Blastococcus colisei: one gene and its partner. The protein of the gene in region 1 binds, or shares a complex with, the protein of each later gene. Links are inferred from orthologs where the notes say so. Each region holds a gene or a part of one and is shown in the gene's direction. Other genes may lie near its edges.

Evidence for each region.
Region 2: the proteins of rpsG (region 1) and tig are in contact, whole or in part, in a crystal structure (PDB 3GTY), measured with the Thermotoga maritima proteins. The link is inferred for Blastococcus colisei from one-to-one orthologs. Residues at the interface, in WP_004081843.1 of Thermotoga maritima: Lys34, Lys52, Lys55, Glu59, Arg62, Gln63, Glu66, Asn67, Lys69, Val71, Arg95, Ala109, Lys110, Lys111, Gly112, Arg113, Pro114, Glu117, Glu121, Ile124, Ala125, Tyr127, Asn128, Asn129, Thr130, Gly131, Lys135, Asp139, Arg142, Met143; in WP_004081061.1 of Thermotoga maritima: Glu122, Val124, Val129, Leu130, Tyr133, Glu188, Gly259, Ile262, Tyr263, Glu266, Ser270, Glu273, Gln274, Glu277, Arg308, Gln311, Ile312, Ser315, Tyr316, Glu325, Arg329, Arg336, Leu363, Phe366, Trp367, Arg373, Leu377, Arg381, Leu384, Glu387.

Annotation. Positions count from the first base shown.
Region 1 is NZ_VFQE01000001.1:736,819-743,949, forward strand. The notes cover bases 1,739-4,690. They hold rpsG (30S ribosomal protein S7), read left to right. Parts: upstream 1,739-2,955; coding sequence 2,956-3,426; downstream 3,427-4,690. Other genes in these bases: FHU33_RS03490 (chymotrypsin family serine protease), read right to left, coding at 1,739-1,968; rpsL (30S ribosomal protein S12), read left to right, coding at 2,582-2,956; fusA (elongation factor G), read left to right, coding at 3,522-4,690. In the rest of the region: FHU33_RS03480 (LLM class F420-dependent oxidoreductase), read right to left, coding at 1-589; FHU33_RS03485 (hypothetical protein), read right to left, coding at 673-888; more of FHU33_RS03490, read right to left, coding at 961-1,738; more of fusA, read left to right, coding at 4,691-5,618; tuf (elongation factor Tu), read left to right, coding at 5,721-6,914; rpsJ (30S ribosomal protein S10), read left to right, coding at 7,016-7,131.
Region 2 is NZ_VFQE01000001.1:3,518,642-3,523,605, reverse strand. What follows is about bases 1-2,875. They hold tig (trigger factor), read left to right. Parts: upstream 1-661; coding sequence 662-2,089; downstream 2,090-2,875. Other genes in these bases: FHU33_RS16755 (ATP-dependent Clp protease proteolytic subunit), read left to right, coding at 2,396-2,875; FHU33_RS16770 (amidase), read left to right, coding at 1-405. In the rest of the region: more of FHU33_RS16755, read left to right, coding at 2,876-3,034; FHU33_RS16750 (ATP-dependent Clp protease proteolytic subunit), read left to right, coding at 3,056-3,685; ATP-dependent Clp protease ATP-binding subunit ClpX, read left to right, coding at 4,010-4,964. UniProt on the Bacillus subtilis protein: Involved in protein export. Acts as a chaperone by maintaining the newly synthesized protein in an open conformation. Functions as a peptidyl-prolyl cis-trans isomerase.

The DNA of each region.
Region 1 (7,131 bases):
AGGCCTTCTCGGGCACGAAGAAGATCGGCTCCCACGCCTCGGCGATCTCGGCCGCCAGTTCGACGTTCTTCGGGCCGAGGGCGGCCAGCATGACCGGGATCCGCTCCCGGACCGGGGTGTTGATCAGCTTGAGCGGCTTGCCCAGCCCGGTGCCCTGCTCGGCCGGCAGGGGGACGGTGTACTTCTTGCCCTCGTGGGCCAGCCGCTCGCGGCGCCACACCTGGCGGCAGATCTCCACGATCTCGCGGGTGCGCTGGAGGGGGGCGTCGTAGGGGACGCCGTGCCAGCCCTCGATGACCTGCGGGCCGGAGGCGCCCAGACCGAGGGTGAACCGGCCCCCGGAGACGAAGTCCAGGCCGGCCGCGGTCATCGCGGTGAGCGCGGGAGTGCGGCTGTAGATCGGGAAGATGGCGCTCAGCAGCTCGACCCGCTCGGTCACCGCCGCCAGGTAGCCCAGCTGGCTGACGGCGTCGAACGTGTAGACCTCGGCCACCGCCGCGAGGTCGAGCCCCGCGGACTCGAGGTCGCGGATCTCGGCCGCCGTCTCCTGGAACCCACCGCTGTAACTGGCCTGGATGCCGATCCGCACGTGCACTCCCTCGGTCGCGGCCCCCTCGTCGGCGCCACCGCGCACGCTATCGGCTGCGCCCTGTCGGGCGTCTCGGAGCCGGCTCAGAGCGGTCGGACGGCCCCGATGACCTCGGTGACCACGCGGACACCGTCGACATCCCCGGGCACCCGCGGCGCCGCGGCCGCGTCCGCCAGGTCCACCTTGAGGACGTAGCCGCTGTCCCGCCGGGCCAGACCGATCCCCACGACCCCCGGCTCGCCGGACAGGCGCTCGGACAGCGTGCTCTTGGCGGCACGCGCCGCGGCCCGGTCGGTCATGCCCTCATGGTGCCCCGCCCCGTGCCGGCGCGACACTCCCGGCGGCCGTGACCTGTGCTGGAACGGCCGCCCTCAGGACCCCGACGCCAGTGTGCGACCGGTGGGGGGAGGGCGGTCCTCGCACCACTCGACGTCGAGGATGGCCAGCACGGTGGAGAGCGGATTGGCGAACGTGACCCCGGTGCCCGCCGCACCACCGGTCTCGCTGCCTGCGAAGAGCAGGGCCACCGGCGCCCTGTCCCGGCTGCGCCAGATGACCGAGCCGCTGTCACCCCCGGCGCTGAAGGCCCCCGACCGGCCCTCGATCTCGATCTGGTCGTCGAAGCGGTAGATTCCCTGGGGGGAGGACAGAGCGTCGTACTGGACGGCGACGCCGTCCACCTCGACCGCCGTGATCCGGCCGCGGGTGTGGCCGGTGGTGCGGCCGATCTTCTCCACGGCCTCGTCCGGATCGACGTCGAGACGGGCGGGAACCGTGGCCAGGAGGGGGCCACCGGGGAGATCGCCCGGGGCGACGTCCACGTCCTCGTCGAGGGCCGCGACGGCGGCGTCGACCAGGTTCACCCCGGCCGCCATCGGCTGGAAGCCGGTGAGCGTCGCCACCCGGTCGGCCGTGCGGCCACCGTCGGACGGACCGGGCTGCAGGACGGCGTCGCCGGCGGACGCGGCGTTGCTCGCGGCGAGGACGTGGTTGTTGGACAGGATGGCCAGCCCCGAGGCGGTCCGCACGAACCCGCCCAGCGTGCCGGCGGTGACCGAGGCGTGGGCCACCGACAGTCCCGGGCGCAGCGGGCGGACCCGGCGCTGCAGTTCGCCGGGGGAGCTCAGGGAGCGGACCGGACCGATCACCTTCACGTCCACCTCCTCCGCCGCGACCCGGCCCAGATCGGGCAACAGCGCGCGATCGCCGTTGCGCTGCAGTCGCACCGCCACGCGGGCACCCGCGCTGGTGGGGCTCAGGCCCACGGCAACCCACGGCCACGGGGCGTCGCGCTCGCCGGGCGCGCTGCTGGCCTCGACCGCCGAGGGGAGGCGCTCGAGGATGCGGGCCTTGAGCTCGCGGGCGGCATCGGGATCCACGGGTCCTCCGGCAGCGGGAAGAGGGGCAGGGGGCACGACGGACGCTAGGCCCGGGGTGCGACGTTCCCGTCCGCCGCGCGGCCTACTCCCCATCCGAGCCGCCGACGGGTAACGTGCGCCTCCGCTGCCGGGGTCCCCCGGGGAGCGCCGGCCGGCCGGGAAGAGAAGCGGTCGCGGCGTCGTTCCCCCGGGTGTCGTCCGCCCCGGTGGGCGACACCCGGCCACCGGCTGCGTGTGTGAGGGACCCGGCTTTGACCGGTCTCGCAGGCACGGGTATCGTGGTCTGCTGTGCCCAGGGTGCCCTGGGCCTGCTCCCGTTCGCGGTGCGCCTGGGTGACCGGAGGCTGAAGCCTCCAGGTCGCCGGGGACCACCTCCTGGCCCTGGGCCGGAAGGTGGCGGCGCCGAGTCGCGAGGGGCGACCGATTCCGGTCCGACGTCCATCGGCCGGTCCCGGGAAGGGCGACACGCCCGACCGCGGGGGCCGGACAATGACTGGCGGCCAGAATGGGCCAGTCCGGGCAGGTCCGGCACGCGGCACCCGAGCAACGCAGCACGACAGCAAGCACCACGCCGATAGCACGACCCAGCGCAGGTAGGAGATCCAGGCCACCCATGCCCACGATCAACCAGCTGGTCCGCAAGGGCCGCGAGGACAAGGTCGAGAAGACCAAGACTCCGGCGCTGAAGGGTTCGCCCCAGCGCCGCGGAGTCTGCACGCGCGTCTACACGACGACGCCGAAGAAGCCGAACTCGGCGCTGCGCAAGGTCGCTCGCGTCCGCCTCACCAGTGGCATCGAGGTGACCGCCTACATCCCGGGCGTCGGCCACAACCTGCAGGAGCACTCGATGGTGCTCGTGCGCGGCGGCCGGGTGAAGGACCTCCCGGGCGTGCGCTACAAGATCATCCGCGGCTCGCTGGACACCCAGGGTGTCCGCAACCGAAAGCAGGCCCGCAGCCGCTACGGCGCGAAGAAGGAGAAGAGCTAATGCCGCGCAAGGGCCCCGCGCCGAAGCGTCCGCTCGTCGCCGACCCGGTGTACCAGTCGCCGCTGGTCACCCAGCTGGTGAACAAGGTGCTCGTCGACGGCAAGCGTTCGGTCGCCGAGGCGATCGTCTACGGCGCCCTCGAAGGCGCCCGCGCCAAGAGCGACACCGACCCGGTCGTCACGCTCAAGCGCGCGCTGGACAACGTCAAGCCGGCCCTCGAGGTCCGCAGCCGCCGTGTCGGTGGCGCGACCTACCAGGTCCCGGTCGAGGTCCGTCCCTCGCGGAGCACCACGCTCGGCCTGCGCTGGCTGATCCAGTACAGCCGGGCCCGTCGCGAGAAGACGATGACCGAGCGTCTGATGAACGAGCTCCTCGACGCCAGCAACGGCCTCGGTGCCGCCGTGAAGCGTCGCGAGGACACCCACAAGATGGCCGAGTCGAACAAGGCCTTCGCGCACTACCGCTGGTAAGCACCAGCGCCCGCCGCCGGCGGGACCACCGGGACGCTTCGAGATGTCGTAGCCCCGGAAGCCCGCACGCGGACCCGAACGAAGAGGAGTAAGAGATGGCCACAGGGGCCCAGCTCGCCAAGACCCGCAACATCGGGATCATGGCGCACATCGACGCCGGCAAGACCACGACGACGGAGCGCATCCTCTTCTACACCGGTATCAACTACAAGATCGGTGAGGTCCACGACGGCGCGGCCACGATGGACTGGATGGAGCAGGAGCAGGAGCGCGGCATCACGATCACGTCGGCCGCGACGAAGTGCGTGTGGAACGGCTTCGACATCAACATCATCGACACCCCCGGCCACGTCGACTTCACCGTCGAGGTGGAGCGGTCGCTGCGGGTGCTCGACGGTGCCGTCGCCGTCTACGACGGTGTCGCGGGCGTCGAGCCGCAGACCGAGCAGGTGTGGCGGCAGGCCGAGAAGTACGGCGTCCCGCGCATGTGCTTCGTCAACAAGCTCGACCGCACCGGTGCGAACTTCTTCCGCTGCGTCGACATGATGGTCGAGCGCCTCGGGGCCAACCCGCTGGTGCTGCAGATCCCGATCGGTGCCGAGGCCGACTTCATCGGTGTCGTGGACCTGGTCCAGATGAAGGCCCTCACCTGGCGTGGCGAGACCAAGCTCGGCGAGGACTACGCGATCGAGGAGATCCCGGAGGAGCTGGCCGAGCAGGCCGCCGAGTACCGGGAGAAGCTGCTCGAGGGCATCTCGGACTTCGACGACTCGATCATGGAGTCCTACCTCGGCGGTGAGGACATCTCGGTCGAGACGATCAAGGCCGCGATCCGCAAGGCCACCATCGCCGGCCAGGTGAACCCGGTCGTCACCGGCTCCGCGTTCAAGAACAAGGGCGTCCAGCCCATGCTCGACGCGGTCACCGACTACCTGCCCAGCCCGCTGGACATCGAGGCGATCGTCGGCACCGCGCTGGACGGCGAGACCGAGGTCCTGCGGCACGCCGACGAGGACGAGCCGTTCTCCGCGCTGGCCTTCAAGATCCAGACCGACCAGCACCTCGGCAAGCTGACCTACATCCGCGTGTACTCCGGCAAGCTGGACGCCGGCTCCCCGGTGCTCAACAGCACCAAGGACCGCAAGGAGCGGGTCGGCAAGATCTACCAGATGCACGCCAACAAGCGCGAAGAGCGCGCGGGCGTGGGCGCCGGCGAGATCGTCGCCGTCAACGGCATGAAGCAGACGACGACCGGTGACACCCTCTGCGACCCGCAGAAGCCGGTGATCCTCGAGTCGATGTCCTTCCCGGCGCCGGTCATCTCGGTGGCGATCGAGCCGAAGACCAAGAGCGACCAGGAGAAGCTGGGCACGGCCATCCAGAAGCTGGCCGAGGAGGACCCGACCTTCCAGGTCAAGCTGGACGAGGAGACCGGTCAGACGGTCATCTCCGGCATGGGCGAACTCCACCTGGAGATCCTGGTGGACCGCATGCGCCGCGAGTTCAACGTCGAGGCCAACGTCGGCAAGCCCCAGGTGGCCTACCGCGAGACGATCCGCAAGACCGTCGAGCGCGCCGACTACACGCACAAGAAGCAGACCGGTGGTTCGGGCCAGTTCGCCAAGGTCCAGATCAGCCTCGAGCCGCTCCAGGTCACGGCCGACGGCCCGACCTACGAGTTCGAGAACAAGGTCACCGGTGGTCGCATCCCGCGGGAGTACATCCCTTCGGTCGACCAGGGCATGCAGGATGCCATGCAGTACGGCGTCCTGGCCGGCTACCCGATGGTGGGCGTCAAGGCCTCTCTGCTCGACGGCCAGTACCACGAGGTCGACTCCTCGGAGATGGCCTTCAAGATCGCCGGCTCGATGGTCTTCAAGGAGGCCGCCCGCAAGGCCAGCCCGGCCCTGCTCGAGCCGCTCATGGCAGTCGAGGTGACCACGCCCGAGGAGAACATGGGCGACGTCATCGGCGACCTGAACTCCCGCCGCGGCACCATCCAGGCCATGGAGGAGCGGGCCGGCGCCCGCCTCGTCCGCGCCCTGGTGCCGCTGTCGGAGATGTTCGGCTACGTGGGCGACCTGCGCAGCCGCACCCAGGGACGGGCGAGCTACTCGATGGTGTTCGACTCGTACGCCGAGGTCCCGGCCAACGTCGCCAAGGAGATCATCGCCAAGGCGACCGGCGAGTAACACCGACATCGGGCCCTGACCTGGTCAGGCTGCCCGCCGTCACCCAGCACCGCCCCACCCCAGAGCACGCACCACCTGCGTAACCACGAGGAGAGGAACCCAGTGGCCAAGGCCAAGTTCGAGCGGACCAAGCCGCACGTCAACATCGGCACCATCGGGCACATCGACCACGGGAAGACGACGCTCACCGCGGCGATCACCAAGGTCCTGCACGACAAGTACCCGAACCTCAACGAGGCGTCCGCCTTCGACCAGATCGACAAGGCGCCCGAGGAGAAGGCTCGCGGCATCACGATCTCGATCGCGCACGTCGAGTACCAGACGGAGAACCGTCACTACGCGCACGTCGACTGCCCCGGCCACGCCGACTACATCAAGAACATGATCACCGGCGCGGCGCAGATGGACGGCGCCATCCTGGTGGTCGCGGCGACCGACGGCCCGATGCCGCAGACCAAGGAGCACGTCCTCCTGGCCCGCCAGGTCGGCGTCCCCTACATCGTGGTGGCCCTCAACAAGGCCGACATGGTGGACGACGAGGAGATCCTGGAGCTCGTCGAGCTCGAGGTCCGCGAGCTGCTGTCGGAGTACGAGTTCCCGGGCGACGACGTCCCCGTGGTCCGCGTCTCGGCGCTGAAGGCCCTCGAGGGCGACGCGGAGTGGGGCGACAAGCTCATGGAGCTGATGAACGCCGTCGACACCGCGATCCCCGAGCCCGAGCGTGAGATCGACAAGCCGTTCCTCATGCCCGTCGAGGACGTCTTCACCATCACCGGTCGTGGCACGGTCGTCACCGGCCGCGTCGAGCGGGGCATCGTCAAGGTCTCCGAGGAGATCGAGATCGTCGGTATCCGCGAGAACTCGACCAAGACGACCGTCACCGGCGTCGAGATGTTCCGCAAGCTGCTCGACCAGGGCCAGGCCGGTGACAACGTCGGTCTGCTGCTGCGTGGCATCAAGCGCGAGGACGTGGAGCGCGGCCAGGTCGTCGTGAAGCCCGGCTCGATCACCCCGCACACCAACTTCGAGGGGTCGGTCTACATCCTCTCGAAGGACGAGGGTGGCCGTCACACGCCGTTCTTCAACAACTACCGTCCCCAGTTCTACTTCCGGACGACGGACGTGACCGGCGTGGTGACCCTGCCCGCCGGCACCGAGATGGTCATGCCCGGCGACAACACCGAGATGACGGTGGAGCTCATCCAGCCCATCGCCATGGAGGAGGGCCTCCGGTTCGCCATCCGTGAGGGTGGCCGCACCGTGGGCGCCGGTCGCGTCGTCACGATCAACAAGTAAGTCCCTGGTAGGCGGCGGCCGCGCGTGCGGCCGCCGCCCACCCCGGGTCACCTGACCCATTCAGCTACTCGAACACCGATCGGCAGGAGCAGAAGACAGCGATGGCGGGACAGAAGATCCGCATCCGGCTGAAGGCCTACGACCACGAGGCGATCGATGCCTCGGCGCGACGCATCGTGGAGACGGTCACCAAGACCGGAGCGCGAGTGGTCGGCCC
Region 2 (4,964 bases), 2.8 Mb from region 1 along the record:
GGCAAGAAGATGACCGCGGAGGACTACCTCGGCGCCCGGTTCCTGCTCGGGGCCTGGGTCCGCCGGATGGCGGCGTGGTGGGCGCCGCGCGAGCTCGGCGGCCAGGGCTTCGACCTGCTCGTCACCCCGACGGTGGGAGCGCCGCCGCCGGAGCTGGGCTGGTTCACCGCGGACGGCCCCGACCAGGAGGGCCGGCGGATCCAGAGCTTCATCCCGTACACGGCCCAGTTCAACGTGACCGGGCAGCCGGCGATCAGCCTGCCCCTGCACTGGACGGAGGAGGGACTCCCGGTCGGCGTCCAGCTGGTCGCGGCGTACGGGCGGGAGGACGTCCTGGTCCGGGTGGCCGCGGCCCTGGAGCAGGCGGCGCCGTGGGCGGATCGGCGTCCTGCCGTGTCGGCCTGACGGGTCTCTGGGCGGAGGCGCGCGCCGAGCCGCCTAGACTCGGGCGGCCACGGGGTGTGGCGCAGCTTGGTAGCGCACCTGCTTTGGGAGCAGGGGGCCGCAGGTTCAAATCCTGTCACCCCGACCGTCGTCGTCATGCGCCCGATCCCGCCGCCCCCAGGCGGCCCACGCGTCTCTAGACTCGTGGGCAGCCGGCGCCCGCATGCCCGCGGAGCGCCCGATCCCCCTGCTGTCTGCACCGAGGAGCACTGCCGCTGTGAAGAGCACCATCGAGGAACTGGGCCCCACGCGGGTCCGGATGGCGATCGAGGTGCCCTGGGGGGACCTGGACCACGCTTTCGGTGAGGTCTACAAGGAGCTGGGCAAGCAGGTCCGCGTCCCCGGCTTCCGCCCTGGGAAGGTGCCCAACCGCGTGCTCGACCAGCGGATCGGGCGCCCGGTCGTCCTCGAGCAGGTCGTCCAGCACGCGATCCCGGAGGTCTACTCCGAGGTCGTCCGAGAGAACCAGGTGCGCGTGCTCGGCCAGCCCGAGATCGAGGTCACCCGGCTCGACGACAACGACACCCTCGCCTTCACCGCCGAGGTCGACGTCGCCCCGCAGCTGGAGCTGCCGTCGCTGGAGAGCCTCGCCGTCACGGTGGAGGACGTCGAGGTCACCGACGAGGAGATCGACAAGCAGGTCGACGTCATGCGGGAGCGCTTCGGCATGCTCACCGGCGTCGAGCGCGCGGCCGAGGACGGCGACTTCGTCTCCATCGACCTGGAGGCCAAGCTCGACGGCGAGGTGCTCGAGGACGGGTCCACCACCGGCATGTCCTACGAGGTCGGCTCCGGCCAGCTCATGGAAGGCCTCGACGACGCCGTCCGCGGCCTGTCGGGCGACGAGTCGACGACCTTCACCACCGCGCTGCTGTCGGGCCCCAACGCCGGCCAGGACGCCGAGGTGACCGTCACCGTCCGCTCGGTGAAGACCAAGGACCTCCCGGAGCTCGACGACGACTTCGCCCAGACCGCGAGCGAGTTCGACACCCTCGCCGAGCTGCGCGAGGACGTCCGCACCAGGCTCGCCCGCACCAAGACGCTGAGCCAGGGAGCACAGGCCCGCGACAAGATCGTCGAGCACCTGATCGACGCTGTCGAGGTCCCCTTGCCCGAGAACCTCGTCGAGCGCGAGATCGAGTGGCGCAACCAGGCCTTCCAGGCGGAGCTGCTGCGGGCCGGCATGGACTGGGACAGCTTCCTGCAGATGTCGGGCGGTCAGAGCCGCGAGGAGTACGACGCCGACCAGCGCAAGACCGTCGAGCAGGCGGTCAAGACGCAGTTCATCCTCGACGCGATCGCCGACGCCCGTGAGGTCACCGTCGACAACGACGACCTCTCCGCGCAGATCATGGCCCAGGCGCAGCGCAGCCGGATGGCCCCGGAGCAGTACGCTCAGCAGCTGCAGCAGGGCGGCAACATCGCCGAGTTCGTCGCCGACGTCCGCCGCACCAAGACGCTGGCCCAGCTCCTGGAGGAGACGACCATCACCGACGCGTCGGGCAACGTCGTCGACCTCGAGGCGCTGCGCCCGCAGACCGTGCGGCCCGCTCAGCCGGCCGCCGCCGACCCTAGCGCCGACGAGACCGGCGATGTGCCGGTCGAGGCCGCCCCGGTCGAGGCGCAGGAGGGCGCGCAGGGCTGAGAAAGGACCCCGTCCTCCTCACCCCGAGCACGCTCGGGGTGAGCCTCGGGACGGGGCCTGACCACGACGTCGTCCTGCCCCTGCCGGGGCCGGGCGGCGTCGGCGTATCCGGCCTTTCCGCTGCGCCGTCGGCGAACACTGCCCCGACGGGGACTGTGTCGTCGGAGGTCCGCGTTAGGGTCGACAGGACTCAGGCGATCGCCGGGGGGTAACGCCTCCCGGAGGGCCGTTCTGGCCTGCACCAACCGAGCAACCCGCCCACCGAGACCTAGTTGCACTGCGAGTCCTACGGAGGTCACCGCACCCGTGAGCACCACCCACCCGAACCTCGCGAGCGCACCGATGATGCGCGGCGCCAGCGGCATGATGAATCTCGGCGACTCCGTCTACGAGCGGCTGCTGCGCGAGCGGATCATCTTCCTGGGCAGCCAGGTCGACGACGTGATCGCCAACCAGCTCGCCGCGCAGATGCTGCTGCTGTCGGCGGAGGACCCGAAGCGCGACATCCACCTCTACATCAACTCGCCGGGCGGCTCCGTCAGCGCCGGCATGGCGATCTACGACACGATGCAGTTCATCGACTGCGACGTCGCCACCTACGGCATGGGTCTGGCCGCCTCGATGGGCCAGTTCCTGCTCACCGCCGGCACGGCCGGCAAGCGCTACGCCCTGCCGCACGCGCGGATCATGATGCACCAGCCGTCCGCCGGCGTCGGCGGCACGGCTGCCGACATCGCCATCCAGGCCGACCTGTTCCGCCGGACGAAGAGCGAGCTCAACGAGCTGCAGTCGCACCACACCGGGCAGCCGGTCGAGCAGATCGAGAAGGACTCCGACCGCGACCGCTGGTTCACCGCCCAGGAGGCCCTCGAGTACGGCATGGTCGACCACGTGGTCAGCCGCGCGACGATGACCGGCCCCGCCAACCCGGTCACGGACAACTGACGGTTCGGAGGAACTGACCCCATGAGCTTCGAGATGCCCTCCAGCCGGTACATCTTGCCCTCCTTCGTGGAGCGCACGAGCTACGGCATGAAGGAGTCCAACCCCTACAACAAGCTCTTCGAGGAACGGATCATCTTCCTCGGCGTGCAGATCGACGACGCGTCGGCCAACGACGTGATGGCCCAGCTGATCACGCTGGAGTCCGCCGACCCCGACCGTGACATCACGATCTACATCAACTCGCCCGGTGGCTCGTTCACCTCGCTGATGGCGATCTACGACACGATGATGTTCGTCCGCCCCGACATCCAGACCGTCTGCATGGGCCAGGCCGCCTCGGCCGCCGCCGTCCTGCTGGCGGCCGGGACGCCGGGCAAGCGCCTGGCCCTGCCGTACTCGCGGGTGCTCATCCACCAGCCGTCGGGTGAGGCGGGCGGCCAGGTGTCCGACCTGGAGATCCACGCCGCCGAGATCCAGCGGGTGCGCGCGCAGATGGAGGAGATCCTGGCGCGGCACACCGGCCGGTCGGTCGACCAGGTCCGTTCCGACATCGACCGCGACAAGATCCTCACGGCCCCCGAGGCCAAGGAGTACGGCATCGTCGACGAGGTCATCCAGAGCCGGAAGCTCAACGCTCTTCCGGCGGTCTGACCCCTTCGGACGGGTCGAGGCCGCGCGTGTCGTGGCCTCGACCCGTACCGTCGACGGGGTCGGGGACCGAGGGGCAGAGGGCGCCCTCGGGACAGAAGTGGGACGGTCGCCGGAACCGGGTGAGTCATTGCCCGGCGACGTCGGCAGCGGGGGTTACGGTCTGCGGACGCCCGATCCCCGGCACATGGCGCCGGGAGGACAGCCTCGCGGCGATGGCCCAGAAGATGGGCCCGGAACAATGAGGCCGAGCAGGGGCTGAGCAGTCAGAATCAAGGCGCAGGCTCCTGACACCAGGACCGGCGATTCACAGGTGGAGGTCAGCAGGTGGCACGAATCGGTGAGAGCGGTGACCTGCTCAAGTGCTCCTTCTGCGGGAAGAGCCAGAAGCAGGTCAAGAAGCTCATCGCGGGCCCCGGGGTCTACATCTGCGACGAGTGCATCGACCTCTGCAACGAGATCATCGAGGAAGAGCTCTCGGAGTCCTCCGACCTGAAGTTCGACGAGCTGCCGAAGCCGAAGGAGATCCACGACTTCCTCGAGCAGTACGTCATCGGTCAGGACAAGGCCAAGCGCACGCTGTCGGTGGCCGTCTACAACCACTACAAGCGCATCCAGGCCGGCGGTGACCGCCGCGACGAGGGCGTCGAGCTGGCCAAGTCCAACATCCTGCTGATGGGCCCCACCGGCTGCGGCAAGACGCACCTGGCGCAGACCCTCGCCCGCATGCTCAACGTGCCCTTCGCCATCGCCGACGCCACCGCGCTGACCGAAGCCGGCTACGTCGGTGAGGACGTCGAGAACATCCTCCTCAAACTGATCCAGGCCGCCGACTACGACGTCAAGCGGGCCGAGACCGGCATCATCTACATCGACGAGGTCGACAAGATCGCCCGCAAGAGCGAGAACCCGTCGATCACCCGCGACGTCTCCGGTGAGGGCGTGCAGCAGGCGCTGCTGAAGATCCTCGAGGGGACGACGGCGTCGGTGCCCCCGCAGGGCGGCCGCAAGCACCCGCACCAGGAGTTCATCCAGATCGACACGACGAACGTGCTGTTCATCGTGGGCGGCGCCTTCGCCGGCCTGGAGAAGGTCATCGAGGACCGCACGACCAAGCAGGGGATCGGCTTCGCGGGCCAGGTCCGCGGCAAGGCCGAGATCGCCGAGGCCAATGCCTTCGCCGAGGTCATGCCCGAGGACCTGCTGAAGTTCGGCATGATCCCCGAGTTCATCGGCCGCCTACCGGTGATCACCAGCGTGCAGAAGCTCGACCGCGAGGCGC